2 regions of the Streptomyces sp. M-16 genome follow, and region 1 is predicted to be linked to the other one. Evidence: riboswitches for the same ligand, from Rfam matches in the RefSeq annotation. Region 1 holds a riboswitch; the other holds the start of a gene.
The links. Region 1 has a riboswitch for S-adenosylmethionine ahead of thrC (threonine synthase). Riboswitches for the same ligand answer to the same signal wherever they lie in the genome.
Positions count from the first base shown of each region.

Region 2: linked by a shared signal. The riboswitch ahead of AB4039_RS22135 (aminotransferase class V-fold PLP-dependent enzyme) and the one ahead of thrC (threonine synthase) in region 1 are both predicted to bind S-adenosylmethionine.

Region 1 covers NZ_JBFRER010000043.1:3,014-23,480, forward strand. The annotation lists gene AB4039_RS20510 (HelD family protein) at 1-383, shown strand, start outside; gene AB4039_RS20515 (copper homeostasis protein CutC) at 697-1,383, opposite strand; gene AB4039_RS20520 (hypothetical protein) at 1,503-2,165, shown strand; gene AB4039_RS20525 (Cmx/CmrA family chloramphenicol efflux MFS transporter) at 2,280-3,500, shown strand; gene AB4039_RS20530 (DUF4031 domain-containing protein) at 3,566-3,832, opposite strand; gene AB4039_RS20535 (hypothetical protein) at 3,840-4,217, opposite strand; gene AB4039_RS20540 (MurR/RpiR family transcriptional regulator) at 4,448-5,335, shown strand; gene murQ (N-acetylmuramic acid 6-phosphate etherase) at 5,332-6,255, shown strand; gene AB4039_RS20550 (PTS transporter subunit EIIC) at 6,349-7,884, shown strand; gene AB4039_RS20555 (beta-glucanase) at 8,119-8,859, opposite strand; gene AB4039_RS20560 (phosphoribosylanthranilate isomerase) at 8,902-9,516, opposite strand; gene groL (chaperonin GroEL) at 9,702-11,324, opposite strand; gene AB4039_RS20570 (cold-shock protein) at 11,644-11,853, opposite strand; gene AB4039_RS20575 (MoaD/ThiS family protein) at 12,238-12,513, opposite strand; gene thrC (threonine synthase) at 12,548-13,837, opposite strand; SAM riboswitch class I at 13,855-14,014, opposite strand; gene AB4039_RS20585 (glucosyl-3-phosphoglycerate synthase) at 14,210-15,160, shown strand; gene AB4039_RS20590 (alpha,alpha-trehalose-phosphate synthase (UDP-forming)) at 15,223-16,689, shown strand; gene AB4039_RS20595 (hypothetical protein) at 16,662-17,396, opposite strand; gene AB4039_RS20600 (TetR/AcrR family transcriptional regulator) at 17,489-18,112, shown strand; gene otsB (trehalose-phosphatase) at 18,210-19,067, opposite strand; gene AB4039_RS20610 (DUF3263 domain-containing protein) at 19,123-19,359, opposite strand; gene AB4039_RS20615 (extracellular solute-binding protein) at 19,427-20,467, opposite strand, start outside.
Region 2 covers NZ_JBFRER010000048.1:5,104-15,659, reverse strand. The annotation lists gene AB4039_RS22150 (rhomboid family intramembrane serine protease) at 1-270, shown strand, start outside; gene AB4039_RS22145 (Lrp/AsnC family transcriptional regulator) at 410-691, shown strand; gene AB4039_RS22140 (ferredoxin) at 746-1,354, opposite strand; gene AB4039_RS22135 (aminotransferase class V-fold PLP-dependent enzyme) at 1,359-2,744, opposite strand; SAM riboswitch class IV at 2,977-3,093, opposite strand; gene trpD (anthranilate phosphoribosyltransferase) at 3,262-4,326, opposite strand; gene qcrB (cytochrome bc1 complex cytochrome b subunit) at 4,492-6,123, opposite strand; gene qcrA (cytochrome bc1 complex Rieske iron-sulfur subunit) at 6,120-7,178, opposite strand; gene qcrC (cytochrome bc1 complex diheme cytochrome c subunit) at 7,175-7,984, opposite strand; gene ctaE (aa3-type cytochrome oxidase subunit III) at 8,061-8,681, opposite strand; gene AB4039_RS22105 (hypothetical protein) at 8,881-9,285, shown strand; gene AB4039_RS22100 (L,D-transpeptidase family protein) at 9,436-10,556, opposite strand, start outside.

The DNA.
Region 1 (20,467 bases):
CCCTGGTGGTCTCCGAGACGGCGGACCTGACCGCGGACGTCGTGACGGCCTGCCGGGACTCCCTCGCGCACGAGGGCTCCATCGGCCTGATCGCGGCGGACGCGCGGATCCCCGTACTGGCGGAAGCGCTGCTGGCGGCGGGGCTGCCGTACCTGTCTCCCGGCGAGGAGACGACGGCGCAGTCGCGGCTGACGCTGGTACCGGCCTCGCTGGCCAAGGGCCTGGAGTACGACTACGTCGTCCTCGACGAGCCCGCCGCCATCGTCTCCGGCGAACCGGACGAACGCACCGGCCTGCGGCGCCTCTACGTCTGCCTCACCCGCGCGGTCTCGGGCCTCACAGCCCTCCACACGGCCCCCCTCCCCCCACCCCTGACCCCCTGACCCCCAGCCCCCGGCGCCTCAACCGCCGACGAGGCCGGCTTTGCCGGGCCACGAAGCAGCCGGGGGCGGGGACGGGGTGGGGTGTTGGCCGGGACGTAAAACGTGATGTGTTGGCGCGAGGTACCCAGCCGCCAACGCAGCCCCGGACAGGGCGCCATAAATCATGCAGTCCCGGACGACACCCCACCCCGGCACCGACCCCGGCCACCCCGCAGCCCCCGGCCACGGCAACGGCGTCCCCGACCCCGCCCGGTCACGGCAAAGGCCCGGCCAGGGCAACGGCCACCCCCACCCCGCCCGGCCAGGGCAACGGCTAGCCCACCGCCTCCCGCCACCGCGCCACCGCCGCCGCCGAGACCGGATGGTCCCAGCCCGACGGCCGCGCCGCGCCACCGATGTGGAAGGCGTCGACGCCCGCCTCGCGCAGCACCGGCACGTGACCGAGGCCCAGCCCCCCACCGACCAGCATCCGCGCCCCGTACCCCGGCTCACCCGCCCGCGCGGCCTCCGCCAGCAGCACGGGCAGCCCCTCCGAGACCCCGGCCGCCGACCCCGCCGTCAGGTAGGTGTCGAGCCCCGGCAGGTCGGCGAGCGCCTTGCGCAGCTGGTCGCGGTCCGCGGCCCGGTCGATGGCCCGGTGGAAGGTCCAGCGGCAGCCGTCCAGCTCCGCCACGACCGCCTCGACCGCCGCCAGGTCCGCGCCGCCGTCCGGGTTCAGGAACCCGAGGACGAACTCCGTCGCCCCCTCCGCCCGCATCCCCCGCGCCGCCTCCACCAGCCGGGAGACATCGCCGGCCGCGAACCCGTCGGCCTTGCGGAGCATCACGCGCAGCGGGATGTCGACCGCCGAGCGGATCGCCGCGAAGGTCTCGCGCGACGGCGTGAGCCCGTCGGCGGCCATATCGGTGATCACTTCGAGTCGGTCCGCCCCACCGGCCTGCGCGGCGACCGCGTCCTGCGCGTCGAGGGCGATCACCTCCAGGAGCGCACGGTTGCTCATTCGATGCCGTCCTTTGTTCCGGTTGTCCGGATAGGGAAAATAGGTCTAGTCCAATATCCAGGGTACGGGCCCACCACCGCACTCCACCAGCGCTATCGCGCCACCCCCACAATGTGCGCATGAACGCAGCCACCCCGCACAGCGGTGCCACCGCCGACACCGCCGCCCTGCGCGCCCGCTGGCGGGCCACCGCCACCGCCGCCGGAGCCGCCCACGACCCCGGCCCCTACGCCGACCGCCTCCTCGCCGCCTGGGCGGAGCCGCACCGCCGGTACCACACCACCGCGCACCTGGCCCACGTACTGGACCGCGTCGACGTACTCGCCCCGCACGCCGCCGACCCCAGCGCCGTGGAGCTCGCCGCCTGGTTCCACGACGCCGTCTACCGCCCCGACCGCTCCGAGAACGAGGAACGCAGCGCCGCCCTCGCCGAGCGCGCCCTCGTGGAACTCGGCGTGGACCCAGCCCGCACCGCCGAGGTCGCCCGCCTGGTCCGGCTCACCGTCACCCACGACCCCGCCCCCGGCGACAGCGACGGCGAGGTCCTCTGCGACGCCGACCTCGCCGTCCTCGCCGGTGCACCGCAGGCCTACGCCGCGTACGCCGCCGCCGTCCGCGAGGAGTACGCGTTCGTCCCCGACGAGGCCTTCCGCACCGGCCGCGCCGCCGTCCTGCGCCAGCTGCTCGCCCTCCCCCGCCTCTTCCGCACCCCCCACGGCGCAGAGCACTGGGAGGCCCCGGCCCGCGACAACCTCACGGCGGAACTCCGGCAGCTCACCTGACCCGACCGGGCCCCCGGCGCCTCCTCCGACCTGACACACTCCGCCCCGCCGGGAATGCGCCCTCCGCCCCGCCGGTTCGTGAAGGACATGCCCGCAGCCCCCGTACGCCCCCGCATGCCCGTTGCCGTCTACATCCTCGGCCTGTCCGTCTTCGCACTCGGGACCAGCGAGTTCATGCTGTCCGGGCTGCTGCCGCCCATCGCCGAGGACATGGACGTCACGATCCCGCAGGCGGGCCTGCTGATCTCCGCCTTCGCGATCGGCATGGTCGTCGGGGCCCCGCTGCTGGCCGTCGCCACCCTCCGTCTGCCGCGCCGCACCACCCTCGTCGCCCTCATCAGCCTCTTCGGCCTCGGGCAGGTCGCGGGCGCGCTGGCCCCCACGTACGGGCTGCTCTTCGCCTCCCGCGTGGTCTCCGCCCTCGCCTGCGCCGGGTTCTGGGCCGTCGGCGCGGCCGTCGCCATCGCCATGGTGGACCGGGACCAGCGGGCACGCGCCATGTCCGTCATGATCGGCGGACTCTCCATCGCCAACGTCCTCGGCGTCCCGGCCGGCGCCTTCCTCGGCGAGCGGTTCGGCTGGCGGGCCGCGTTCTGGTCGGTCGGAGCGGCCTCCGCCCTCGCCCTCGCCGGCATCCTGGCCCTGATCCCGAAGATCCCGCTGCCCGCCGAGAAGCCCCGCCTCGGCCGCGAGCTGCGCATCTACCGCGACCGCCAGGTGTGGCTGTCCATCGGCATCACCGCGCTGGCCGCCGGCGGCGTCTTCTGCGCCTTCAGCTACCTGTCGCCCCTGCTCACGGACGTGGCCGGGCTGGACGCGGCGTGGGTGCCGTGGATCCTCGGCCTCTTCGGCGTCGGCGCGCTCGTGGGCACCACCATCGGCGGGCGGATCGCCGACGCGCACCTGTTCGGGGTGATGATCTGGGGCATCACCGCCTCCACGGTCTTCCTCGCGGCGCTCACGGTCCTGGCCCCCAGCGCGGCGGCCGCGATCGCCCTGTCCTTCCTGCTGGGCGTCTCGGCGTTCTTCACCGCCCCCGCCCTCAACGCCCGCATGTTCAACGTCGCGGGCGCCGCCCCGACCCTCGCCGGAGCCACCACCACCGCGGCGTTCAACCTCGGCAACACCGGGGGCCCCTGGCTCGGCGGCACCGTCATCGACGCCGGACACGGCTTCGCGAGCCCCGCCTGGGCGGGCGCCGCCATGACCCTCGCCGCGATCGCCCTCACCGTGATCGCCCTGCGCCTGGACCGCCGTACGCCGCCCACCGCCAGCACGGTGATCGCCTCGGGCACCGCCGCCCCGGCCCCCGCGCCCCAGCCGGCCGAGGCCTGACCCACCCCGGCCGCCAAGGCCCGCGGCCCGTACCGGCGCCGGGCCCGGGGCCCGGGGGACCGGCCTCAGGCCGGGCGGCTCTTCGGCCGCCGCAGCCCCGCATCCGTCAGCCGGCGCACCAGCTCCTTGCTGCCGATCTCCACCGCCCCCGCCCCGACCGCGTCCGCGTACCGGTGCGAGGGCACGTCGTAGTGGTCCCGCTCGAAGGCCCGGGGCGGGCACCCGATGCCCGCCGCGAAGGCGTGCAGCTCCTCGTACGAGACGTCGCTGACCAGGTGCGACCACATGCGGCCGTGCCCCGGCCAGACCGGCGGGTCGATGTACACCGTCACGGGCGGCTCACCGGCCCGGATGGAAGACGGGCCCGAGGCCGCCCACCGCCGCCACCCGCACGCCCGCCTCGGAGCACACCCAGTGCGGATCAGGCCCCAGCTCCGGCTCCACGTCCAGCGCGTGCGGCTCCCCGTGCGCGCACACGGGGCACAGCGGCCAGCGTCCGTACTTCTCCAGCAGCGCGTCCTTCACGTCCTGCGCGACGAGTCCGGCAAGGTAGTCGACCCCCTCGGGCCACTGCTCCACCCACCACCGGCGGTGCGTGACCGAGTCCTCGACGAGGGAGACGACGTCGGCATCGGCGACCTCGCCGGCGGCGATGTCGGCGAGAACAAGTGCACGGGCGACATGCAGCGCCTGTTCCAGGGGGGTCGCGTGGTCCATGCGCCCATTGTGGACCCGTACCGGGCCGGTGGCTAAGGCCCTTTCGCCGGGGGTCCGAAGTCCCGGCGCGCCGGGACCCCGTGCACCTTGACGCCCCCAGTCCGCGAAAATAGCTTTCAAGGGTGAGCCAGAGCGCGAAAGAAACCTTCGCCACCGCACCGGCACCCTCACCGGCCACCGATCCGGCCGGTCCGGCCCCCGACGCGGCCCCCGCGCCCACCCCCTCCGCCCTGCGGGCCCGGATCCGCGGGCTCGGAGCGTCCATGACACGGTCCGTGCGGGTCGTCGCCGAAGCCGTCGCCGCCGATCCCGCCGGGTGCTCCCGGCTCACCGTCACCGCCCTCGCCGAACGCACCGGCACCAGCGAGGCCACCGTCGTCCGCACCGCCCGCCTCCTCGGCTACCCCGGCTACCGCGACCTGCGCCTGGCCCTGGCCGCGCTCGCGGGCCGGCAGGAGTCCGACGCGGCCCCCGCCGTCACCGCCGGCATAGCCGTCGACGACCCCCTCTGCGACGTCGTCGCCAAGCTGGCCCACGAAGAGGCGCAGACCCTCGCCGACACCGCCGCCGCACTCGACCTGGCCCAGCTGTCCGCCGCCGTCGACGCCCTCGCGACCGCCCGTCGCATCGACGTCTACGGCGTCGGCGCCTCCGCCCTCGTCGGCCAGGACCTCGCACAGAAGCTGCTGCGCATCGGCCTGATCGCACACGCCCACCACGACCCCCACCTCGCCGTCACCAACTCCGTCCAGCTCCGGCCCGGGGACGTGGCCGTCGCCGTCACCCACTCCGGCGGCACGGGCGACGTCATCGACCCGCTGCGCCACGCCTTCGAACGGGGCGCGACCACCATCGCCGTCACCGGCAGCCCCTCCTCGCCCGTCACCCACTACGCCGACCTCGTCCTGGCCACCTCGGCCGCCCGCGAGAGCCGGCTGCGCCCGGCCGCCATGTCGAGCCGGACCAGCCAGCTCCTCGTCGTCGACTGCCTGTTCGTCGGCGTCGCGCAGCGGACCTACGAGACGGCCGCGCCCGCGCTCGCCGCGTCCTACGAGGCCCTCGCCCCCCGCCACCGCGCCACCGCGCCCCGCACCGCCCGCCAGGAGTCCCGCCCATGACCGCGTACGCCGCCCTCCGCGCCCAGCTCGACACCCTGACCACCGAGGCCTTCCGCCCCGAACTCGCGGACATCGACCGGCTCCCCACCCTGGAGATCGCCCGCGTCATGAACGCCGAGGACGCCACCGTCCCGGCCGCCGTGGCCGGCCGGCTGCCCCAGATCGCCGCCGCCGTCGACGGGATCGCCGCGCGGATGGCCCGTGGCGGGCGCCTCGTCTACGCGGGCGCGGGCACCGCCGGCCGCCTCGGGGTCCTGGACGCCAGCGAGTGCCCGCCCACCTTCAACACCGATCCGGAGCAGGTCGTCGGCCTGATCGCGGGCGGCCCCACCGCGATGGTCAAGGCCGTCGAGGGCGCCGAGGACTCCGCGGAGCTGGCCGCCGCGGACCTCACCGCCCTCGGCCTGACCACCGACGACAGCGTCATCGGCATCTCCGCCTCCGGCCGCACCCCGTACGCGATCGGCGCCGTCGAGTTCGCCCGCTCCCGCGGCGCGCTCACCGTCGGGCTGTCGTGCAACGCCGGCTCCGCCCTCGCCGCGGCCGCCGAGCACGGGATCGAGGTCGTGGTCGGCCCGGAGCTGCTCACCGGATCCACCCGGCTGAAGGCGGGCACCGCGCAGAAGCTCGTCCTGAACCTGATCTCGACCGTCACGATGATCCGCCTCGGCAAGACGTACGGGAACCTCATGGTCGACGTGCGCGCCTCCAACGAGAAGCTGCGCGCCCGCTCCCGCCGCATCGTCACCCTGGCCACCGGCGCGCCCGACGCGGAGATCGAGGCCGCCCTCACCGCCACGGACGGCGAGGTCAAGAACGCCATCCTGGTGATCCTCGGCGGCGTCGACGGCCCGACCGCCGCCGCCCTCCTCGCCGCCTCCGGCGGCCACCTGCGCGCCGCACTCGCCGAGGCCCGCTGAACCCCGCCCGTACCGCTGAACCCCACCCGTACCGCTGCCTCACCCGTACCGATGGACCCCGCCCGCTCCCCCGACGCAAGGCGAACCACCACCATGTCCACTGACAAGAACCGCGCCACAGCCGCCGCGATCCTTCCTCTGGTCGGCGGCCCGGACAACATCACCTCCATCGCCCACTGCATGACCCGCCTGCGCATCGCACTGCGCGACCGTTCGCTCGTCCGGCACGAGGAACTCAAGGCCCTCCCGGCGGTCCTGGGCGTGGTCGAGGACGACACGTACCAGATCGTGCTGGGCCCCGGGACCGTCGCCCGCGTCACCCCCGAGTTCGAGGCCCTGGTGGCCGAGGCCCGCACGCAGGCCGCCCCGGCGCCCGCCCCCGGAACCGCCCCCGCACCCGCCCCGGCACCCGCCGCGGCGCCGCACCCCGCCGTCACCTCGGCCGAACTGGCCGACCGTGGAGCGGCGCTGAAGGACGCCCAGAAGGCCCGCAACGCCACCCCGTTCAAACTGTTCCTGCGCCGCGTCGCGAACATCTTCGTCCCGCTGATCCCCGCCCTCATCGGCTGCGGGATCATCGCGGGCCTGAACGGCATGCTCACCAACCTCGGCTGGCTCCCGGCGCTCGTCCCCGCCCTCGCCGCGATCTCCTCCGGCTTCATGTCCCTGATCGCGGTGTTCGTCGGCCACAACACCGCCAAGGAGTTCGGCGGCACCCCGGTCCTCGGCGGCGCGGCCGCCGCGATCATCGTCTTCCCCGGCGTCGCGAAGATCGACGCCTTCGGCCAGCACCTCTCCCCCGGCCAGGGCGGCGTCCTCGGCGCGCTCGCGGCGGCGCTGCTCGCCGTCCAGGTGGAGAAGTGGTGCCGCACGTGGGTGCCCGAGACCCTGGACGTACTGGTCACCCCCACCCTCACCGTGCTGGTCTCCGGCCTGGTCACCCTCTTCGGCCTGATGTTCCTCGCCGGCGCGGTCTCCACCGCCATCGGTACCTTCGCCACCTGGCTGCTGGCCACCGGCGGCGCCTTCGCCGGGCTCGTACTGGGCGGGCTCTTCCTCCCCCTGGTGATGCTGGGCCTGCACCAGGCCCTGATCCCCATCCACACCACCCTCATCGAGCAGACCGGCTACACGGTGCTCCTGCCCATCCTGGCCATGGCGGGCGCGGGCCAGGTCGGCGCGGCCATCGCCGTCTACTGCCGGCTCCCGCGCAACCGTTCGCTGCGCACCACCATCAAGTCCGCGCTCCCGGCCGGTTTCCTGGGCGTCGGCGAGCCCCTGATCTACGGGGTCTCCCTGCCACTGGGCCGCCCCTTCGTCACCGCCTGCGCGGGCGGCGCGGCGGGCGGGGCCTTCGTGGGCCTCTTCAACCAGCTCGGCATCGGCTTCGGCTCCACCGCGATCGGCCCCTCGGGCTGGGCCCTCTTCCCGCTGCTGGCCGGCAAGGCGGGCATGGGGGCCACCGTCGCCGTCTACGCGGGCGGCCTCGCCGTCGGCTACCTGGTCGGCTTCGCCGCGACCTACTTCTTCGGCTTCACCCGGCAGATGCTGGCCGAGCTCGACACCGACCCGGACCCGGCGGCGGACAGCCCGGCCGCCGGTCCGCGGAAGCAGCCGGTGCCGGCGTAGGGACGGACCGCGGGGCGGCGGCGGTGCCCCGGCGCCCTCGCCGCTGCGGTTGGCGCTGAAGTCGTCGTCCAGAGGCGATCATTCGCCCCTGTCGCCCCGGTCCGCACCCCCGGGCACGGACCTGGAGAATCCACCCGTACGGGCGACCGGGCACCCGATGTGCCGAGGTCACGGGTTCGGGCCCGCGCCGGCTCCGCTCCCCCGGGGCCCCAAGGCCCGCGCCCCGCGCCGCTTTCAGGCCCGGTACACCCGCAGCTGCGAGACCTCGTAGGACATCCGCGTCAGCTCCGGGCCGGGCGCCGGGTGGTACCGCCCGGCCGACACCGACAGGTTCACGATGAGGTACGCGCGCCAGCTGCGCCCCACGCCCCGGCGGTCGGAGAAGACGCGCGCGCCGTTGACCCACCAGACGACCGAGGTCCTGCCGAACTCGACCACCAGGTCGACCCAGGCTCCGGGCCGGACGGCGGGGTCGCGGTAGTAGCGGTGTGCCTCGCGGACGTGGTTGGAGAGTTCGAGCAGGTCGGGGTTGTCGGGGTGGTACTCGAAGACGTCGATCTCCTGGCCGCCGTCGCGCCAGGTCCAGATCGCGGGCCAGGCTCCCGTCTCGGCGGGCAGCCGTACGCGCGCCTCCAGCACGTCGCCGGTGCGGACCATGAACCCCTCGTCACTGCCCTCGGTGGTGAGCAGTCCGGTGTCCCAGTTCCCGTCGGGGCGCAGGGTCGCGAGGAAGGTCCCGCCGCGGCTGTAGGCGGGGTCGGCGACGAGGTGGTCGAGCTTGTTGTCGCCCGGGTTGACCGGGCCGCCGTCTGGATAGGCCCAGGAGCGGCCGGCCACCCACTGGGTGGTCGAGGTGAAGTCGGCGGTGAAGGCGGGGGTACGGCGCGGGGCGAGCCCGGGCAGCCCTCCGCCTCCACCTCCGGGAGCGAGGCGGCGCGTCAGGCGCCGCAGCCATCCGAACGTTTCCGGTTCCATACGGGCGTTGTGCCCGCCCGACGGCGGCTCACGCGGCCGTTCTCACTCAGAGTAATCATATGATTGCGCTGCGGAAAGGAAGGCCCTGATCAGGTCCGGGGACTTCACCCCGCGCTCGCTCTCGACCCCGCTGGAGACGTCCACACCCCAGGCCCGGGTCGCCGCGACGGCCTCCCGGACATTGCCCGGATTCAGCCCGCCGGCCAGCAGCCAACGGCCCTCGGGGGCGACGAAATCCGCAGAACCCCAGTTCCAGGGCTTGCCGGAACCCGGGTCGGGCGCGTCGATCAGCAGCAGGTCCTCCCCGTACTCGCCGCAGCGCTCCACCCGCGCGGCGGTGGCGCGCAGCAGGGTGCGGCCCGGCGCGCGCAGGGCCTCGTAGTGCGCCGGCGGCTCGTCCCCGTGCAGTTGCACGCCGCGTACGCCGCTCTCCTCGGTGAACCGGCGCACCTCCTCGACGGACTGCCCCCGGAACACCCCGACGGTGAGCACCCCGGCGGGCACCCGCGCGGCCAGCTCGCGCGCCGCAGCGGCCCCGATGGTCCGGGGGCTGCCGGGCGCGAACACGAACCCGACGGCATCGGCCCCGGCCTCCACGGCCACGTCGACGTCGCGGGCCGTCTTGAGCCCGCAGATCTTCACGAAGAGATCGCTCATACCCCCAGTCAACCAAAGCCCCCCGATCGGCGGCGCCCCGTCTCGGCACCCGGGCGCGACCGGCCGCGCCCCACCCTTCGCGATCGACACCAGCGGCTTCCGGGCCACCCGGAAACGCCCGAGGGCGGCACCCCCCGCAGGGGGTGCCGCCCTCGTTCGAGAACAGCCGATCAGCCAGGGGCCGATCAGAAGTCCATGTCACCGCCCGGCATGCCGCCGCCCGCGGGGGCACCGGCCTTCTCGGGCTTGTCGGCGATGACGGCCTCGGTCGTCAGGAACAGCGCGGCGATCGACGCGGCGTTCTGCAGCGCGGAGCGCGTGACCTTCGCCGGGTCGATGATGCCCTCGGCGATCATGTCGACGTACTCGCCGGTGGCGGCGTTCAGACCGTGGCCGACGGCCAGGTTGCGCACCTTCTCCACGACGACGCCGCCCTCAAGACCACCGTTGACGGCGATCTGCTTCAGCGGGGCCTCCAGCGCGAGCTTCACGGCGTTGGCGCCGGTCGCCTCGTCACCGGTGAGCTCCAGCTTCTCGAAGACCGAGGAGGCCTGCAGCAGGGCCACGCCACCGCCGGCGACGATGCCCTCCTCGACGGCCGCCTTCGCGTTGCGAACGGCGTCCTCGATGCGGTGCTTGCGCTCCTTGAGCTCGACCTCGGTCGCGGCACCGGCCTTGATGACGGCCACGCCGCCGGCCAGCTTCGCGAGGCGCTCCTGGAGCTTCTCGCGGTCGTAGTCCGAGTCGGAGTTGTCGATCTCGGCGCGGATCTGGTTGACGCGGCCCTGGACCTGGTCGCTGTCACCGGCACCGTCGACGATGGTGGTCTCGTCCTTGGTGATGACGACCTTGCGGGCGCGGCCGAGCAGGTCGAGACCGGCGTTCTCCAGCTTGAGGCCGACCTCCTCGGAGATGACCGTGCCGCCCGTGAGGATGGCGATGTCACCGAGCATGGCCTTGCGGCGGTCGCCGAAGCCCGGGGCCTTGACGGCGACGGACTTGAAGGTGCCGCGGATCTTGTTGACGACCAGGGTCGACAGGGCCTCGCCCTCGACGTCCTCGGCGATGATCAGCAGCGGCTTGCCGGACTGCATGACCTTCTCCAGGAGCGGCAGCAGGTCCTTGACCGAGCCGATCTTGGAGTTGACGATCAGGATGTACGGGTCGTCCAGGGACGCCTCCATACGCTCCATGTCGGTCGCGAAGTAGGCCGAGATGTAGCCCTTGTCGAAGCGCATGCCCTCGGTGAGCTCAAGCTCCAGACCGAAGGTCTGCGACTCCTCGACGGTGATGACGCCTTCCTTGCCGACCTTGTCCATGGCCTCGGCGATGAGCTCGCCGATCTGGGTGTCGGCGGCGGAGATGGAGGCCGTGGAAGCGATCTGCTCCTTGGTCTCGACGTCCTTGGCCTGGGCGAGCAGGGCGGCGGAGACGGCCTCGACGGCCTTCTCGATACCACGCTTGAGGGCCATCGGGTTGGCACCCGCGGCCACGTTGCGCAGACCCTCGCGGACGAGGGCCTGGGCGAGGACGGTGGCGGTGGTCGTACCGTCGCCGGCGACGTCGTCCGTCTTCTTGGCGACTTCCTTGACCAGCTCGGCGCCGATCTTCTCGTACGGGTCCTCGAGCTCGATCTCCTTGGCGATGGAGACACCATCGTTGGTGATCGTGGGGGCGCCCCACTTCTTCTCAAGGACGACGTTGCGACCCTTGGGGCCAAGGGTGACCTTGACGGCGTCGGCGAGCTGGTTCATGCCACGCTCGAGACCGCGCCGGGCCTCCTCGTTGAACGCAATGATCTTGGCCATCTGAAGTGGTCCTCCCGGACAGGGGTGGATTGCTCCGGACCGCGCCCGCGCCCGCGACGGACGGCCTGCGGAGCCGGCGGTTCCTTCCCGCCGGACCCGTCGGGCCTCACCGACCCGGTCCTCGTCTTAGTAGCACTCTCACCTGGAGAGTGCTAACGCCAATGATTAGCACTCGACCCCCGCGAGTGCAAGCGGCTTCGGGCAATGCCGGGCGGCTTCCGGCCTCTCCGGCGGGGCGACGCACGAGGGGCCCGCATCCCGTGACCGGGATGCGGGCCCCTCGTACGTCTGTTGCGTCGGTGGTCGATCGCGCTCGGTCTCAGCCGGCAGCAGCGAGCTTGACCATGTCCGCCTGCGGACCCTTCTGGCCCTGCGAGATCTCGAACTCGACCCGCTGACCCTCTTCAAGGGTGCGGTACCCGTCCATCTGGATGGCGCTGTAGTGGACGAACACATCCGCACCACCGTCGACCGCGATGAAGCCGTAGCCCTTCTCCGCGTTGAACCACTTGACGGTGCCCTGAGCCATGCCTAACTCCCCTATTACTGGCCCTTGCGCGGTACCGCACTTCGCGGTCCCGGGTCAGAACTTGCGCCGGAACGCCTCGACCGGGGCTGAATGTATCCGCACCGCTGCTGTCTGCAACAGGTCAATCCGACGAGAATTCTGGACACGCGGAAACATAGAAATAGAGTGAAAATTTGGCATATGGCAGGGCAACTCGGGCCAGACAATCTTCGCCAAAGCCCCAAAGGGCGCACGCATGTTGACTCAATGTCAACCCTCACGGGGCCCGCTCATATGCGGCGGGCAAGAGCACCGGAGGGGACTTCCCCAACTCTACCGCGCCCAATCAAGCAGAATTGCCCCCTCCGCTTATTAGCGGAGGGGGCAATTCTACTTTTCGGGGTCTCAGCCGCCCGCGACGGCAGGAATGATCGAGACGCCGGCGCCGTCCGGCGTCGCCGCCTGCAGGCCGCCCTCGAAGCGCACGTCGTCGTCGTTGACGTAGACGTTCACGAAGCGGCGCAGCTTGCCCTGGTCGTCCAGGACGCGCGCGGCGATGCCCGGGTGGCTCTTCTCCAGGGACTCGATGACCTCGGCCAGGGTCGAGCCCTCGGCCGGGACCTCGGCGACGCCGCCGGTGTAGGTGCGCAGGATGGTGGGGATGCGGACGTTGACGCTCATGGCGCTACCGCCTTTCCGGGAGTCGTGGGAAGGGTCAGGCCAGGCCGGCGGCGCGGAACGCGTCRAGGCTCGGGCGGATGGTGGCGGTCTGACCGCTGTCCGCGGCCACCGCCTCCAGGGTCTTGAGGCCGTCACCGGTGTTCAGGATCACGGTGGTCAGCGCCGGGTCGAGCTGCCCGTTCTCGATGAGCTTCTTCGTCACACCGACGGTCACGCCGCCCGCGGTCTCGGCGAAGATGCCCTCGGTCTGCGCCAGGATCTTGATCGCCTCGACGACCTGGGTGTCGTTGACGTCCTCGACGTAGCCACCGGTGCGGCGGGCGATGTCCAGGACGTACGGGCCGTCCGCCGGGTTGCCGATGGCCAGCGACTTGGCGATGGTGTCCGGCTTCTGCGGGCGGACCACGTCGTGGCCGGCCTTGAAGGCGGTGGAGACCGGGGAGCAGCCCTCGGCCTGGGCGCCGAAGATCTTGTACGGCTTGTCCTCGACCAGGCCGAGCTTGATCAGCTCCTGCAGACCCTTGTCGATCTTCGTCAGCTGGGAACCGGACGCGATCGGGATGACGATCTGGTCGGGCAGCTGCCAGCCGAGCTGCTCGCAGATCTCGTACGCCAGGGTCTTGGAGCCCTCGCCGTAGTACGGGCGGAGGTTGACGTTGACGAAGCCCCAGCCCTCGCCCAGCGGGTCGCCGATGAGCTCGGAGCAGAAGCGGTTGACGTCGTCGTAGTTGCCCTCGATGCCGACGAGGTCGCCACCGTAGACACCGGCCATGACGACCTTGCCCTGCTCCAGGTCGTGCGGGATGAACACGCAGGAGCGGAAGCCGGCGCGGGCGGCCGCGGCGCCGACGGCGCCGGCCAGGTTGCCGGTGGAGGAGCAGGACAGGGTGGTGAAGCCGAAGGCGCGGGCCGCCTCGACGGCGATGGCCACGACGCGGTCCTTGAAGGAGTGCGTCGGGTTGCCGGAGTCGTCCTTGACGTACAGCTTGCCGGTGACGCCCAGCTCCTTGGCCAGGTTCCGGGCGTCCACGAGCTTGGTGAAGCCGGGGTTCAGGCTGGGCTTGGAGGCCACGTCGGCGGGGACGGGCAGCAGCGGGGCGTAGCGCCAGATGTTGTTCGGGCCGGCCTCGATCGCGGCGCGCAGCGCCTCGGGGTCGCCGAGCGGCAGGTCGTAGGCGACTTCCAGCGGGCCGAAGCACTCGACGCACGCGAAGATCGGGCCGAGCTCGAAGCGGGTGCCGCACTCGCGACAGGAAAGGCCGGTGGCGGGTCCGAGATCGACGGAACCGAGGTCGGTAGAGGTGGCGACAGTCTGTGCAGCCATGACGGCGAGGCCCTTTCTCCTCATCTTCCCCATGGCGCACTTCGCCATGAGACGGAATTGGCACCTTCCCTAGCCGGGGACCTCGCGGGGGTGCGTGTCGAAAACGCATCGCGAGAACCGACTGGAGGGTTGCCGGGGCTTCAACGGGCCGTGTCCCTCTGCCCCTCTGGATGAGCGGTATGGCACCGGCACACGCGCTCTGTGGCGCGCCGGTGCGTTTGTGCGCGGGGACCCCGGCATGCCGTGGTCCCTCGCGTTGTTCAAGACTGTAACCGAAGGGCAGGGCGGTTGAGACAGCCGTCCGAACCGCGAGATGGATCACATATCGGCCGATATCGCCGAGGGTCACCGAGGAACCAGGGAGTGCTGAGGGTGCTGGATGAGGTGGAGCGCTGGCTGGCAGACCGCTCCTGGTCCGCCGCCGACCGACCGCTCGACCAGCTGCTCGACCGGAAACGGGCGGCCGGGACGACGGTCAGCGTGGTGCTGCCCGCGCTCGACGAGGAGGCGACGGTCGGGGAGATCGTGGAGGTGATCCGGCGCGATCTGATCGACGGCCTGCCGACCCCCCTGGTCGATGAGCTGGTGGTGGTCGACTCCGGGTCCAGCGACCGTACGGCGGAGGTCGCGGCCAAGGCCGGCGCCCGGGTCGTGCACCGGGACGCGCTGCTGCCGCGGATCCCCGCGCTGCCCGGCAAGGGCGAGGTGCTGTGGCGTTCGCTGCTCGCCACCACCGGTGACGTGGTCTGCTTCGTCGACGCCGACCTGCGGGACTTCTCGTCGTCCTTCGTCTCCGGGATCGTCGGCCCGCTGCTGACGGATCCGCAGGTGCAGTTCGTCAAGGCCATGTACGACCGCCCGCTCGCGGACGCCCCCGGCCAGGGCGGCCGGGTGACCGAGCTGGTCGCCCGCCCCCTGCTCAACCTGCACTGGCCGCAGCTGGCCGGCTTCGTGCAGCCGCTCGGCGGCGAGTACGCCGTACGGCGCTCCCTGCTGGAACGCCTCCCCTTCCCCGTCGGCTACGGCGTCGAGCTGGGCCTGCTGGTGGACGCGCTGCACACGGTCGGGCTGGACGCGCTGGCCCAGGTCGACGTCGGGGTCCGGCTGCACCGGCACCAGGACGGGCGGGCGCTGGGCCGGATGGCCGCCGCGATCTACCGGACGGCGCAGGTCCGGCTTTCGCGCGCGCACCTCGTGCGGCCGGAGCTGACCCAGTTCGAGCGGGGGCCGGACGGGTTCGTTCCGCGCACCTACGCGGTGGACACCGAGGAGCGGCCGCCGATGGCGGAGATCAAGGAGTACGCGGGCCGCCGCGTCGCTTGACGGCCGCCGGAGCGGTGCCGCACACGAGTTTGAGCCGGGGCGGACCGGGCTAGGTTCGCCCCATGGCTTCTCAGGTACTCGTCGCCGCGAACCGCGGCCCGCTCTCCTACGTCCTCTCCGACGACGGCACGCTCAGTGCCCGGCGCGGCGGGGGCGGGCTCGTCTCCGGCCTGTCGGCGGCCCTGGCGAAGCAGCCGGGGGCCCTCTGGATCTGCGCGGCCCTCTCCGACGCCGACCGGGAGGCGGTGCGCCGGGGCACCTCCGAGCCGGGGGTGCGGATGCTGGACATCGACCCGGCCGTGTACGACGGCGCGTACAACGGCATCGCCAACTCGGTGCTCTGGTTCACCCACCACCACCTCTACGACGTCCCGCGCGAGCCGGTCTTCGACGCGGCGTTCCGCCGGCACTGGGAGGCGTACGTCGCCTACAACCGGACCTTCGCCGAGGCGCTGGCCGAGGAGGCCGCCGAGGGGGCGCGCGTCCTGGTGCAGGACTACCACCTGGCCCTGGTCCCGGGGCAGCTGCGCGAGCTGCGCCCCGACCTGCGGATCGCGCACTTCACCCACACCCCGTGGGCGTCGCACGAGTTCATGGGGATGCTCCCGGACGACGTCCGCTCCCAGCTGGTGTGGGGCATGCTCGGCGCGGACCAGCTGGGCTTCCACGCCTGGCGCTGGTCGGTGAACTTCATTACGGGGGCCAACGCGGACGACGCGACCGGCATCGCGGAGCCGTCCCTGCCCAGCGGGGTCCCGGAGCGCGGGGTGTGGCACCGCAAGGCGGCCGCCGACGGGCGCGGACACGGCCCGAAGCGGTTCACCGAAGTCCGGCAGTACCCGCTCGGCGTCGACGCGGACGACCTGCGCGCGCTCGCGCACCGGCCGGTCGTGGACGACAGGCTGGCCGCGCTGCGGGCGGAGGTCGCGGGCCGCATGACGATCGTCCGCGTGGACCGCACCGAGCTGTCGAAGAACATCCTGCGCGGGCTGCTGGCCTACCGGGAGCTGCTCGTCACGCACCCCGAGTGGCGGGAGCGGGTGGTGCACCTGGCCTCCGCGTACCCGTCCCGGCAGGACCTGGCGGTGTACCGGGCGTACACGGACTCGGTGCGGGAGCTGGCGGCGGAGATCAACGAGGAGTTCGGGACGGCGGACTGGCAGCCGGTGCTGGTGTCGGTCGAGGACGACTTCGCGCGCTCGCTGGCGGCGTACCGGATGGCGGACGTGGCGCTGGTCAACCCGGTGCGGGACGGCATGAACCTGGTCGCGAAGGAGATCCCGGTGGTCTCGGAGGACGGCTGCGCGCTGGTGCTGTCGACCGGGGCGGGGGCGCACGAGGAGCTGAAGGGCGACGCGATCACGGTGAACCCGTACGACGTCACCGCGACGGCCGAGGCCCTGCACGAGGCGCTGTCCATGCCCCGGGCGGAGCGGGCGGAGCGGACGAAGCGGCTGGCCGCGGCGGCCACGGCGCTGCCCCCGGCGGCCTGGTTCGAGGCTCAGCTGGCGGCGCTGGCCGGGGTCTGAGCGGGGGCGGTCGCGGTCGCGGGCCGCAGGCCCGGGAGGCACAGGGCGAGGGCGCCGAGGAGGAATCCGTAGCAGGAGACCAGGCCGTGGCCGTTGGCCTGGGCGAACCAGAGGACGAGGCCGAGTGCGGGCACCCCGGCGGCGAGCAGCAGCTCCTTGGTGGGGCCGGCCGCGGGGTTCCCCTCGGCCGCGGCGACGCGGCGCGAGCGCAGGGCGCGGAGCAGGAGGGCGGCGGCGAGGGTGGCCCCGAGGAAGTAGGTGGCGCCGGAGCTCCCGGCGAAGTTGCGGGGGTCGGTGCTGTGGTGGCCGCCCACGCCGAGCAGCGCGTCGAGGTGCTCCGGCAGGAGGATCCCGGCGAGGAACAGGGCCAGGGTGCGGGGAGCTCCCCAGAACCAGTCGGCCAGCGCGGCGACGGCGGCGAGGGTGGCGATGTTCCAGGCGCCGCCGAGGAGGCCGCCGTTCTGCATGAACACGGCGGTGACGACCCGCCACCACCCGCTCTCGGCGGGGTCGTCGTCGAGGGCGTCCATGGCCCCGGACCAGCACAGCTGCGTGACGACCCCGGCGAGGGCGAGGGCGGTCAGGGCCACCGCCGCCCAGGGGATACGGCGCCCGCGCAGGGTGTCCCGGCCGAGGAGGTCGAGGCCCCCGTTGAACATCATCACCATCAATGCCGCCGTGGTCACGTTGAACACGATCGCGCCCATCGCCGCCACCCCCCTCCGGTCGTCGTGGGATGACAGTAGCCCTTCGGACGGGCATTTTCAAACAGTGTTAGAAATGGGCGTAGGCTGGCCCCGTGAAGCTGACGAAGGAACGCATCATCGACGCGGGCATGGCGGAGTTCGCCGAGTCCGGCTACCACGGCCTGTCCATGCGGCGCGTGGCCCAGCGGCTCGACGCGAAGGCGGGCAGCCTCTACTACCACGTGCCCAGCAAGGGCGTGCTGGTCCGGCTGATGGCGGACCGGGTGGCGCGGCAGGCCTACGACGCCGGCACCGCAGCCCTCGCCGCGCTGGATCCCGGCGCGGGCTGGCAGCAACGGGTGGAGGCCCAGGCCCTCACGTTGCGCGACGGCATCCGGCGCCACGCCGGGGGCGCGGTGATGTTCGCCGACAGCCCGAAGGTGCTCAGCACCGGGGCGCTGTCGGTGATGGAGCGGCTGCTGGAGACGCTGCGCGCGGCCGGCGTGCCGGAGGCGGACTGCGCCGTCGGGGCCGACGCGCTGCTCAGCCACCTCACGGGCTTCGTGCTCCAGGAGCAGAGCGAGTCCCCGGAGGCGCCCGTCGGGCCCGAGGACGTCGCCGCGCTGCTGGAACGCTTCCCGCTGACGGTGGCCGCCGCCTCGGCCCACGGGGAGGACGAGAAGTTCCTGCTCAGCGTGCGCCTGATCTGCGCCGGCCTCGCGACGCTGATCCCCTGATCCCGTGGTCCCCTGATGCCGTGGTCCCCTGATCCCGTGGTCCCCTGATCCCGTGGTCCCGCACTCCCCGCACGGGCGGGCCCCCGGGCCCGGCGGGTCAGGCGGTGCGGAGGGCCCCGGCGAGGGTCGCGAGGAAGGCCGTCACGGCGGCCGGGCCCGGGAGGACGAGGTCGGCGCGGGCGGCGAGTTCCGGGACCTCCGCGGAGCCGCTGCACACCAGCAGCCCCGGCAGGCCGTCGGCCCGGCGCTTCTCGACCGCCGAGAACGCCGCGAGGTCCCCGAGGTCGTCCCCCGCGTAGAGCACGGCCCCGGCCTGCCGCTCCTCCAGGAACTCCGTCAGGGCGACGCCCTTGTCCATGCCCGGCGGACGCAGCTCCAGCACGGCCCGGCCGGGCTCGACCATCAGCCCGTGGCGGGCGGCGAGCTCCGCGAGGGGCTCCCGCAGGGCGGCGAACGCCGCCTCCGGGTCCTCGGCCCGCCGGGTGTGCACGGCCAGCGCGCGGCCCTTCTCCTCGATCCAGGTCCCGCGCCACGCGCCGATGGCGTCGAGGAAGCCCGGCAGCTCGGCCCGCAGGGCGGCCACTCCGGGGTGTTCGGCGGGGGCGTGCACGATGCCGGTGACGGCGTCCCAGCGCTCGGCACCGTAGTGGCCCAGGACGACGAGGTGTTCCAGACCGGGTACTCCGGCGAAGCCGCCGTAGCGGACGGCGACCCCGGCCGGGCGGCCGGTGACCACGGCGACGGCCGCGACCCGCGGGGCGAGCGCGGCGAGCGCCGGTACGGCGTCCGGGTGCGCGCGGGCCTGGTCCGGGTCGGGGACGATGTCGGCGAGGGTGCCGTCGAAGTCGAGGGCGACGACGGCGTCGCGGGGTGCGCGGAGGAGGGCTTCGAGTCCCTCGCGTCCGGCTGCGGTGGCGGGCACGGGCATCGGCAGGTCGTGCGGATGGCTCCCCATGCAGATGACCCTACCGGCGACGCCCGGACGCGCCCACCCCTTCGCGGACAGTCACCTACCGCCGGGCCCGCTGGGCCTCGCGGATCCGCCGGAGCCGGTTGACGGTGCCCGGTGCGTGTTCGAGCGCCCGTGGATCGTCCATCAAGGCGTTGAGCAGCTGGTAGTAGCGGACGGGGGTCAGGCCGAGCCCTTCCCGTATCGCCCGCTCCTTGGCGCCGGGCCCGGGCCAGGTGCGGCCTTCGTACGCGAGCACGGCGGCCTCCGTGGCCGTCAGCCGCCCGTCGTCCGTCATACGGCCAGATTAACGCCGCCCGCCGACAGTGCCCCCGCGCGGGGCGCCGGCGGCGGGCGCCGCCGCCTCAGTGGTCGCCGTCCGCCTTGCGTGCGCTCGTCGCGATGTCCTCCAGGACCTTCTCGGGCTGTCCGCCCGGCTGGACGACCTGTCCGATCTTCTGCTTGATGTCCTCGCTGACCCCGGCCCAGGACTTCTTGCCGACCGGGTAGAGGCGGGACGTCGGCAGGGCGGTCAGGAAGGTCTTCAGCTGGGCCGCCGAGCCGCCCGTGCTCGCGTCCATGGCCCGGTAGCCGCTGGTGGTGACGGGCAGCAGGTCGTACATGGACGTGAAGGCGGTCACGTTCTTCGCCGAGTACAGGTGGTCCAGGAACTTCCCGGCCTCCTTCTTGTGGCCGTTCTTGAAGGCCATCACCCAGTCCGCGACGCCCATCGCGGAGTGGTCGGCACCGTCGGTGGTCGGCATCGGCACCATGCCGAACTTCACGCCCTTGCCCGCGGCCTGCTTGAGCAGGGTGGGGTGGCCGTTGAGCATGCCCACCTCGCCGCGGGTGAAGGCGTCGAAGGCGGCCTGGCGGTCCAGCTTGCCCGGCTCGACCGGGCCGGTCAGGCCCTGCCCGACCATCTTGTCGCGCAGGAACTCGAAGGACTTCACGTTCTCCGGGGAGTCGATCGCGTACGCCTCCTCGTTGTCGGTGTAGCCGCCGCCGCCCGCGAGCATCCACATCATCGACTCGGCCTGGGCCTCCTCGCGGCCCAGCGGCAGCGCGAAGGGGGTGGGCACGCCCGCGCCCTTGAGCTTCTTGGCGGCCGCCTCCAGGTCCGCCCAGCTCTTGGGCTGCCAGGGGGTCGAGCCGTCCTTGGGTATCACTCCGGCGTCGCCGAGCAGCTTGGTGTTGTAGAAGAGCAGCCGGGTGCTGGCCACGAAGGGCATCCCGTACTGGACCCGCTTGACCTTGCCCGCGTCGGCGAGCGGTGCGAGGAAGTCGGCCTCGGTGTTGACGGAGAGCAGCTCGTCGGCGGTGTAGAGCTTGCCCGCCTCGGCGTAGTCGGCGTAGGCGCCGATCTGCGCGATGTCGGGGGCCTTGCCCGCCTTGACCATCGCGGC
Region 2 (10,556 bases), on a different contig from region 1:
ATCTCGGCAGTCCTGGGGGCCTTCCTCTGCCTCTTCCCGAGGGCCCGGGTGACGAGCCTGTTCCCGTTCCTGCTCTTCCTGCCCCTGCGCTTCCCGGCCTGGATCGTGCTGATGTTCTGGTTCGTCCTCCAGTGGCTGGCCGCGCAACGCGCGGAGAGCGGGCCGGGGGTGGCCTACCTGGCGCACGTGGTGGGCTTCTCCGTGGGCTTCCTCTACGCATGGGCGCGTTATCGCCGTACCGGCAAGAGGCGCTCCGTCCTGGCGGAATGACCGGTCGCCCGACGCGGCGTGGGTGCGCACCGGCCGGTACCAGGAGCGCAGGTGACGATGACGGGGGCTTTGGTGACCCTACGGATCACGTCTTAAAGTGGGGCGACCAGTGACGGCCCACCTAGGGAGACAGCCAGCCATGATCACCGCGATCGTGCTCATCAAGACCAGCGTGGACCGCATTCCCGAGATCGCCGAGTCCATCGCCGCGCTGGACAGCGTCAGCGAGGTCTACTCCGTCACCGGTACGTACGACCTGATCGCGCTGGTCCGCGTCGCCCGCCACGAGAACCTGGCCGACATCATCCCCGGCCGCATCAGCAAGATCCCGGGGGTCGAGGCCACCGACACGCACGTGGCGTTCCGCACGTACTCCCAGCACGACCTGGAAGCGGCCTTCGCGATCGGCCTCGACGCGTAGCACCTGGCCGGCGGGGTCACAGGGGCCCGGTTTCCGCGCCCGGTACCGGCCCCCTCAGGCTCCGCCGAGCCCCGGCAGGCTCTCACCCGGCCGGGCCGGGCGGCCCTCGGCCAGCCAGAAGACGTAGCCGCGCAGCTGGTCCGCGAGACCGCCGTCGATGTGCGCGACGTACTCCCGGGCACCGCCGGCGGCCTCCCGCTCCTCCCCGCTCTCCGACAACGACCACCTCCGGTCCAGACGGACGGCCCATTCACGGACCCGGCCGCGCTCCCGCCACCACTCACGAACGAGCTCCGGGGTCCAGTGCCGGTCACCGTCACAGGCGTAGCCGTCCATCGGATCCTGTGCGGCGGCGCCCACAACCGCGAGCGTCTCCGCCACGTCCCGCGGCTGACGGTAGACGAACTCCGCGCCCCGCTCGTCCTCGTAGAGCACGTTCGCCGGGGCGATCAGCCGGCCCATCCAGCAGCTGTCGGTGCCGGCGCCGTAGAACGGCCCCGGCACGTTGCGCCAGTCGCGCTCACGCCACCGGTCGGAGCGGCGGTTCCACCATCCGCCGTACACCGGATCCGGCAGCCAGGTGCCCCCGTCCGGCGCGGGCAGCGGTCCGGTCTGGGCGGCGCGGGCAGCCGGCAGCGGGTCCCAGTAGGGCACGGTCCCCACCGGTTCAGACGGCCGGAACGCAGCGGCCCTCTTCGGTGCGGTACTGCCACTTGGCGCCGTCCGCGACCAGTTCCCCGACGGCCCGGACGAACCGCTCGACGTGCTCGTCGGGGGTGCCCGCGCCGAAGGAGACCCGGATCGCGTTGAGCGAGCGCTCCCCCGGCGCGGCCTCCGGGGCGCCGCACTCGCCCGGCTCCTGCGGCTCGCTGCCGAGGAGGGTGCGGACCAGCGGGTGGGCGCAGAAGAGGCCGTCGCGCACGCCGATCCCGTACTCGGCGGACAGCGCGGCCGCGAAGTGCGAGCTGTTCCAGCCGTCCACCACGAAGGAGATGACGCCGACGCGCGGGGCGTCGTCCCCGAAGAGGGAGAGCACGCGCACGGCGGGGACGCCGGCGAGGCCTTCGCGGACCTTGGCGATGAGGTGGTTCTCGCGGGCGACCAGGTTCTCGAACCCCGCGTCCTTCAGGGCGCGGCAGGCCGAGGCGATGGAGTAGACGCCGATGACGTTCGGGGAGCCGGCCTCGTGGCGGGCGGCGGTGGTGTGCCACTCGACGTCGACGCCGCCGTCCTCGCGGCGGGCCACCGTGCGGGAGGCGCCGCCGCCGGCCAGGTACGGCCGGGCGTCCTGGAGCCAGTCGGCGCGGCCGGCGAGGACGCCCGAGCCGAAGGGGGCGTAGAGCTTGTGGCCGGAGAAGGCGACCCAGTCCACGTCCAGCTCCCGGACGGACACGGGGTGGTGCGGTGCCAGCTGGGCGGCGTCCAGGACGATCCGCGCGCCATGGGCGTGCGCGGCGGCGGCGAGCTCCTTGACCGGCCACAGCTCACCGGTGACGTTGGAGGCACCGGTGACGCACACCAGGGCGGGGCCGTAGGGGTCGCGGTCGGCCAGGGCCCGCTCCAGGGCGGCGACGGCCTGGGCCGGGGTGCGCGGGGCGTTGAGGTAGGTCACCTGCGCGTCGCCCCAGGGCAGCAGCGAGGCGTGGTGCTCGGTCTCGAAGACGAAGACCTGGCAGTCGGCCGGCAGGACGGCGGCCAGCAGGTTCAGCGAATCGGTGGTCGACCGGGTGAAGACCACCTGGTCGCCGGGGCGGCAGTCCAGGAACTCCGCGACGGTGACGCGGCTCTGTTCGAACAGGTCGGTGGAGAGCTGCGAGAGGTACCCGGCCCCGCGGTGGACGCTGCCGTAGTACGGGGCGTACGCGGCCACGTCGTCCCAGACCCGCTGGAGGGCGGGGGCGCTGGCCGCGTAGTCGAGGGCGGCGTAGGTGACCTCGCCGCCGGTGACGAGCGGGACGGTGACATCGCGGCCGAGCACGGGCAGCGGCTGGGCACAGGCGGGGTCGACGGCGACGGCGACGTCGGTGGCGGCGGAGTTCAGGAATGCGGACATGGCGGTGTCTCCCGGCAGGCAGGGCTGAATGGCTTCGGTGTGCCCGTACGCGGGTACGGCGGGACGCGACGGCGCCGGCCGGCCACAGGGGTACGGGAAGGCCTCGGAAAGGACGTGGGGGTACGCCTCAACGACCCTGATCCGAGGGGTGAAGAAGGGGCGGAGTCGCCCTATCGCATTCGCTTGCTCACGGAAAAAGCTCCTCGAAGACCCAGGACCCCTGGTATCGAGGGATCCGCGCTTGCCGTAGACCTCGCTGCCTACGGCCTGGTCATCACCCGGGGCACCCCGCCACGGAAGGAGGGTTGCCGGACAGCAAGCCGGGGCCTAAACGCTGTCACTCGTGACCTGGTCAGCATCCTGCCACAAGATCCTCCACGCGCAAGACCCCGGTCCACGATGTGGACCGGGGTCTCCTTCTGAACGCCGTGCTCGCACCGCTCGGCCGCGGGCGGCCTCCCGGGCTTCGTCCGGCTGCGCCGGCCTCCGGCCGCCGGGAGGCGCCGCGCGGCCGCGGCTAGGCGTTGCTGGCGGCAGCCCAGCGCTCCAGGGCCGCGCGCGCCGCCCCCGAGTCGATCGACTCGGCCGCCCGCGCGATGCCGGCCGACAGCTGCTCCTCCAGGGACCCGCTGCCCGGGTCCAGCGCCACCAGGGCCGCCGCCGAGTTCAGCAGGACGGCCTCGCGCACGGGGCCCGTCTCGCCGGCCAGCAGCCGGCGGGCGACGTCCGCGTTGTAGGAGGCGTCCTCGCCGCGGAGCGCGGAGACGTCCACGATCTGGATCCCGATGTCACGCGGGTCGAACGTCTGCTCGGTGACCGCGCCGTCGCGGACCCACCACACCCGGGAGGTGGCCGTCGTGGTGAGTTCGTCCATGCCGTCGTCGCCCCGGAAGACCAGCGCCGAGGAGCCGCGCTCCGCGAGCACCCCGGCCACGATGGGGGCGACCCGGGCGTCGGCCACGCCCGTGGCCTGTGCGCGGACCTTCGCCGGGTTGGTCAGCGGGCCGAGGAAGTTGAAGGTGGTCCGGATGCCCAGCTCCTTGCGGGCCGCCGCCACGTGCCGCAGCGCGGGGTGGAACTTCACCGCGAAGCAGAAGGTGATGCCGGCCTCCTCGGCGACCTCCACCACCCGGGCCGGGGTGAGGTTGAGGTTGACGCCGAGCTTCTCCAGCACGTCCGAGGAGCCGCTCGCGGAGGACGCGGCCCGGTTGCCGTGCTTGACCACCTTCGCGCCGGTGCCGGCCACCACGAGCGCCGACATCGTCGAGATGTTGACGGTCTTGGCCCCGTCCCCGCCGGTGCCGACGATGTCCACCGTCCGGCCCGGCACCTCGATCAGATTGGCGTGATCGTACATGGCACGCACCATGCCGTTGATCTCCGCCACCGTCTCCCCCTTGGCCCGGAGCGCCACCATGAAACCGGCGATCTGCGCGTCCGTGGCCTCGCCCCGCATGATCCGGTCCATCGCCCAGGCGGTGTCGTCCGTGGTGAGGTTCCGGCCGGTCAGGAGGGCGTCGAGGAGGCCCGGCCAGCCACGGGCCGCCACGCTGTCGCCGCCTGCCGGGGTCACAACGTTCATGGTCCGCTCCTGCTGCTCGGAAAAGTTCCACGTCGAATGGGGAAGGATCTCAGCCTATCCAGCCCGCGAGACGGCGAAGAGCCCCGTCCAGACACTGGACGGGGCTCTCACCGTGGCGACACCAGGATTGGCCGAAACCGATCCCTCAAGCTGTCTTACCGGAGATCAGTGGTGGCCGTGGCCGCTCTGGATCTCCTTGTACTCCTCCACCGTGGGCTTCGGAATGTGGGTGTTCTCCCCGTAGAAGCCCTTGCTGAGCTTCGCGCGGAGCTTCTCGCCGGCTCCCACCTTGCGCTCGACGCCGTTCTCGTCGACCGTCGGGCCGATCTCGATCGGCTCGTACTGCGTGTGCGAGGTGAGGGTGTGCAGCTTGCCCTGCGAGAGCGGCTCGTGGACCTCGACGAACTCACCGTGCGGCAGGCGCTTGATGATGCCGGTCTCGCGACCGTGCAGCACCTTGTCGTGGTCCCGGCGCTGGAGGCCGAGGCAGATCCGCTTGGTGATCACGAAGGCGATGACCGGGCCCACGAAGAAGCCGATCCGCGCGAACCACGTGATCGAGTTGATCGACAGGTGGAAGTACTGCGCGAACATGTCGTTGCCACCGGCGATCAGCAGGATCACGTACCAGGTGAGCCAGGCGACACCGAACGCCGTACGGGTCGGGACGTTGCGCGGGCGGTCCAGGATGTGGTGCTCGCCCTTGTCCTTGGTGACCCAGGCCTCGATGAACGGGTACACCGCGATCGCGGCGAGGACCAGCGGGAAGATCACCAGCGGGACGAACACGCCCAGGACCAGCGTGTGGCCCCAGAGGTTGATCTCCCAGCCCGGCATGGCGCGGATGAGGCCCTCGGAGAAGCCCATGTACCAGTCGGGCTGCGCACCGGTGGACACGTGGTCCGGGCGGTACGGGCCGAGCGCCCAGATCGGGTTGATCGACGCCAGCGCCGCGATGGCCGCGATGACACCGAAGACCAGGAAGAAGAAGCCTCCGGCCTTGGCCATGTAGACCGGCAGCAGCGGCATGCCGACGACGTTGTTGTTCGTCTTGCCGGGACCCGCGAACTGCGTGTGCTTGTGGTAGAAGACCAGGATCAGGTGGGCCACCAGCAGGCCCATCATGATGCCGGGCAGCAGCAGGATGTGGATCGAGTAGAACCGTGCGACGAAGTCGCCGCCGGGGAACTCGCCGCCGAAGAGGAAGAACGACAGGTACGTGCCGACGACCGGCACGGACAGGATCGCGCCCTCCATGAAGCGGACACCGGTGCCCGAGAGCAGGTCGTCCGGCAGGGAGTAACCGGTGAAACCGGTGAACATGCCGAGGACCAGCAGCAGGAAGCCGAAGACCCAGTTGACCTCGCGCGGCTTGCGGAAGGCGCCCGTGAAGAACACGCGCATCATGTGCACGAGCATGGCCGCGACGAAGATCAGCGCCGCCCAGTGGTGGATCTGCCGGATGAGCAGACCGCCACGGACCTCGAAGCTGATGTTCAGGGTCGAGGCGAAGGCCTCGGACATCTGGACACCCTGCATCGGCACGTACGAGCCGTGGTACACGACCTCGTTCATGCTCGGGTGGAAGAACAGCGTCAGGTACACACCCGTGAGGATGATGATGATGAAGCTGTAGAGGCAGATCTCACCGAGCATGAAGGACCAGTGGTCCGGGAAGATCTTGCGCATGTTGGACTTGGCCAGGCTGTAGATGCCCAGGCGGCCGTCCGCCCAGTCCGCTACGCGCTCGCCGGCCGGCGCTTTGCGCGCCGCGTTGGATTCGGTGGCAGTGCTCATCCGCGCTCCCAGAAAGCAGGACCGACGGGCTCTTCGAAGTCGCCGTGCGCTTCGAGGAAGCCTTCGTCATTGACGCCGATCCGCAGCTGCGGAAGCGCGTGACCGGCCGGGCCGAAGATGACTCGGGCGCCGTCGGAGAGGTCGAAGGTGGACTGGTGGCACGGGCAGAGCACGTGGTGCGTCTGCTGCTCGTACAGGCTGATCGGGCAGCCGACGTGGGTGCAGATCTTGGAGTAGGCCACGATGCCCTCGTGGGACCACTCCAGCTCCTGCTTGTCCTTGATGTCCTCCGGCTTGATGCGGACGATCATCAGGGCGGCCTTGGCGATCTGCGTCTGGAAGTCGTGCTGCTCCTCCTCCAGGCCTTCCGGCCGGGCGAAGGTCAGCGACCCGACGAGCACGTCCTCGGGACGCAGCGGCTCGTTCGTGTTGTCGTTGATCAGCAGCTTGCCCTTGGCCCACACGGTCTTGCGCAGCTTGACCTCGGGCAGCGGGCCCAGGTCGCGCAGCAGCATGACGCCGGCGAGCGGCACCATGGCCATCGCGCCGATCAGGGTGTTGCGGATCAGCGGGCGGCGGCCGATGCCGGACTCGTTCGCGCCGTCGGCGAAGTCCTGCAGGACCTTCGCCTTGACCTCGGCCGGGGCCGCGATCTCGTGGCGGTCGTCGGCGACCTCGACATCGGACATCAGGGTGCGGGCCCAGTGGACCGCGCCCGCGCCGATGCAGAAGAGCGCCGTGCCCAGGGTCAGACCGAGCGCGAAGTTCAGCGCGCTCACCTTCCCGATCGGGAAGATGAAGACGATCTTGTCGACCGGGAGGGTCACGTACGCGACGATGAAGCCGATCGTGGCCAGCATCGACAGCGTGAACAGCATCGCGACCGTACGCTCGGACCGCTTGGCGGCCCGCTCGTCGATGTCCTGGATGCGCGGCTTGTGGACCGGAAGGCCCGGGTCGGCGAACGGATCGTCCGCGACCGCTACGCCACCGTGGTGCGCGTCGCCCTGCTCGCTCGGCAGGTGCTTCTCTTCGGGAATGTCTTGGCTACTCATGACTTCTTGGCCTTAGCGGTGTGGGCCGCGACCCAGACGGCGACAGCGATCAGCGCACCCAGACCGAAGATCCAGCCGAACAGACCCTCGGAGACGGGGCCGAGGCCGCCGAGCTTGAGGCCACCGGGGCTGGTCGACTTCTCGCCGTTGACGTTCTGGAGGTACGCGATGATGTCCTTCTTCTGCTTCTCCGGCATGGTGCTGTCGGGGAAGGAGGGCATGTTCTGCGGGCCGGTGAGCATGGCCTCGTAGATGTGCTTCGGCTCGACGCCGTCCAGGTTCGGGGCGTACTTGCCGAGCGTCAGGGCGCCGCCCTCGCCGGTGAAGTTGTGGCACTGCGCGCAGTTGTTGCGGAAGAGCACACCACCGTTGGCGATGTCGGCACCGGCCGGGTCGTACTGCTTCTCGGTGGGCACGATCGGGCCGGCACCGAGCGACGCGACGTACGCGGCGAGCTGGTCGATCTGGGCCTGGGAGTAGATGACCGGCTTCCTCGGCACCTGGGCGCCGGGCTGCTGGGCGGGCATGCGGCCCGTGCTCACCTGGAAGTCGACGGCCGCGGAGCCGACGCCGACCAGGCTGGGGCCGTCAGTGGAACCCTGACCGCCGGTTCCGTGGCAGCTTGCGCAACCCACGGCGTAGAGCTTCTTGCCCTCCTCGATGGCGAGGGACTGGGCGGTTTCATCGGCCTGCGCCTTGCCCGCGGGCGCGAAGGCGGCGTACAGCCCCCCCGTGACCGCCAGCGCGAAGAGTAGAACGACGACCGCCGCCAGCGGATGGCGTCGTCGTGCGGAGAGCTTTTTCACGGATTACCCCGGTGTCAGGATCTTCTGCGTCGGTGTTTCTGGATGGAGTGCCGGGCGGTGCCCGGCGACGTGTTCGCTACTTGATCAGGTAGATCGTGGCGAAGAGGCCGATCCAGACGACATCGACGAAGTGCCAGTAGTAGGACACGACGATGGCCGACGTGGCCTGTTCGTGGGTGAACCTCTTGGCCGCGTACGTCCGGCCGAGGACCAGCAGGAAGGCGATGAGACCGCCCGTCACGTGCAGACCGTGGAAGCCGGTGGTCAGGTAGAAGACCGAGCCGTACGGGCCTGACGAGAGAGACAAGCCCTCGTGCTTGACCAGCTCGGTGTACTCGAACACCTGGCCGCCAATGAAGATCGCACCCATGACGAACGTGATGATGAACCACGTCCGGAGCTTCTTCACGTCACCGCGCTCGGCGGCGAATACGCCGAGCTGGCAGGTGAGCGAGGAGAGCACCAGGATCGTTGTGTTCGTCGCCGAGAAGGGCAGATTCAAGGCCGAAGCCTGTTCTGTCCAGTACTCGGAGCCTGTCACGGATCGCAGGGTGAAGTACATCGCGAAGAGGGCCGCGAAGAACATCAGCTCGGAACTCAACCAGATGATGGTTCCGACGCTGACGAGGTTCGGCCGGTTGACCGTCGGGTGCGCGTGCCCGGTATCTACTGTCGTTGCTGTCGCCACGACCGACATTATGTCGGTCGCTTATCCCGCCCTCACCCCGGGGGGTGCCGTTCGGAGTGTCAGGGGCGTGTGCAAGGCCCGAACGGCCCATCAGATCCCCCTCCCGGCCTCTTGCGCGAGGCTGCCGGAACCGATGTTGACGACCGGTCGGACGGAGTAGCATCCCGCGCAACATCAACGTGATTCACGTGACACGTGGAGGAACGAAATGCGGGCGACTGCGCGGGTTCTGGTGTACAGCGACGACGCGGGCACCCGGGAGCAGGTGCGGCTGGCGGCCGGGCGCAGGCCGGCGGCCGACCTGCCGCCGGTGGAGTTCCTGGAGTGCGCGACGCTTCCGGCGGTCCTCAAGGAGCTGGACGCGGGCGGCATCGACGCCTGTGTGCTGGACGGGGAGGCCGTCCCCGCCGGGGGCATGGGTGTGTGCCGGCAGATCAAGGACGAGATCTTCCGGTGTCCCCCGGTGCTGCTGCTGATGGGGCGCCCCCAGGACGCGTGGCTGGCCACCTGGAGCCGCGCGGACGCCGCCGTCACCCTTCCGGTGGACCCGGTCGAGTTCCCGGAGGCCCTGGCGGGCGTGTTGCGGACCCGGCTGGGCTCCAGCGCCGCCTGAGCCGTTCTCCGGCCGGCTTCGCCTCCGGGGCCGCCCACGTCGGCTCCGGGCGGGCGGGCGTCCTCGGAAACCGCTCGTCCCTCGCGATGCCCTCCGGGCGCCCGCCCGCCTTCGCCGACGCGGCCCCTGCGGCCCGGCCGGCCGCGGGGCTCAGACCTGGGGCCTGAGGCGGGCTTGGTCCATGGGGTTGCGGCCTTCCTGGGTGCCCTTCAGGAGGGCGCTTCCCTCGCGCCAGTCCTTCCAGTCCATGTTCCAGTCGCCGTAGCCGTTCCCGAAGGTGTCCATGTCCTCGCCGATGCTGTTGATCACACGGACGATGTCGCCCTCGGTGATGTTCTCGTAGAACCAGGCGGCGTTGCCGGTGCTCATGCCGGTGCACCCGTGGCTGACGTTCTCGTAGCCCTGGGAGCCGACCGACCACGGCGCGGCGTGGACGTACTCGCCGCTCCACGTCACGCGGGTGGCGTAGTAGACGGGCAGGTTGTAGTACTCGCTGCCGCCGATGCCGACGGTGTCGCCGCGCATCTGGACGAAGTACTGCTTGCCCAGCACCACCTTGACCCCGTTGCGGGTGGAGAAGCCGGGCTTTCCGGTGGTCACCGGAATGGTGTTGATCACTTCTCCGTTGCGCTTGAACGTGAGGTAGTGCGAGGAGGCGTCCGTGGTGACCTCCACCCGGTCCCCGATCTCCAGCTTCAGCGGCTTGGAGGCGGCTCCGTGGAGCTCGTCGGAGATCCTGACGCCCTCCAGGTTGCTCTGCACGGAGACGGTGGAGTGGGCGGGCCAGTAGTCCTTCGGGCGGTAGTGCAGGTTCTTGTCGTCCACCCAGTACCAGGCGCCCTCGACGTTGTCGGGCGTGTCGACGACCAGGGCCCGTTCGATGATGGCGCGGGCGGCCTTGTCCTTGACCGGCTCGTTGAGTTCGGCCGTGATGGGCTGTCCGACGCCGTACTTGCCCTCGTCCGGGCCGAATTCGACCTTGAGGACCTTCTTGGCCGGGGTGGTGTCGAAAGCCAGCGTGCGCTGCCCTGGAGCGCCGCGTTCGTCCTCCGTGCTCACGGTGACCGTGTAGCGCACGCCCGCGGCCATGGGGACGGTGCTGTGCCAGCGGTCGCCCTTGGCGGAGAGTTCACCCGCCAGCCGCCGTCCGTGGGTGTCCACGGCCATCACGTCGGTGATGCGCGCGGTCGTGCCCTTGACGGTGACTTCGAGCGGCTTGTCGGGGTCGGCGGGGCGTCCGCCGGTGGCCTGGTTGAAGGCGACGTGCTCGC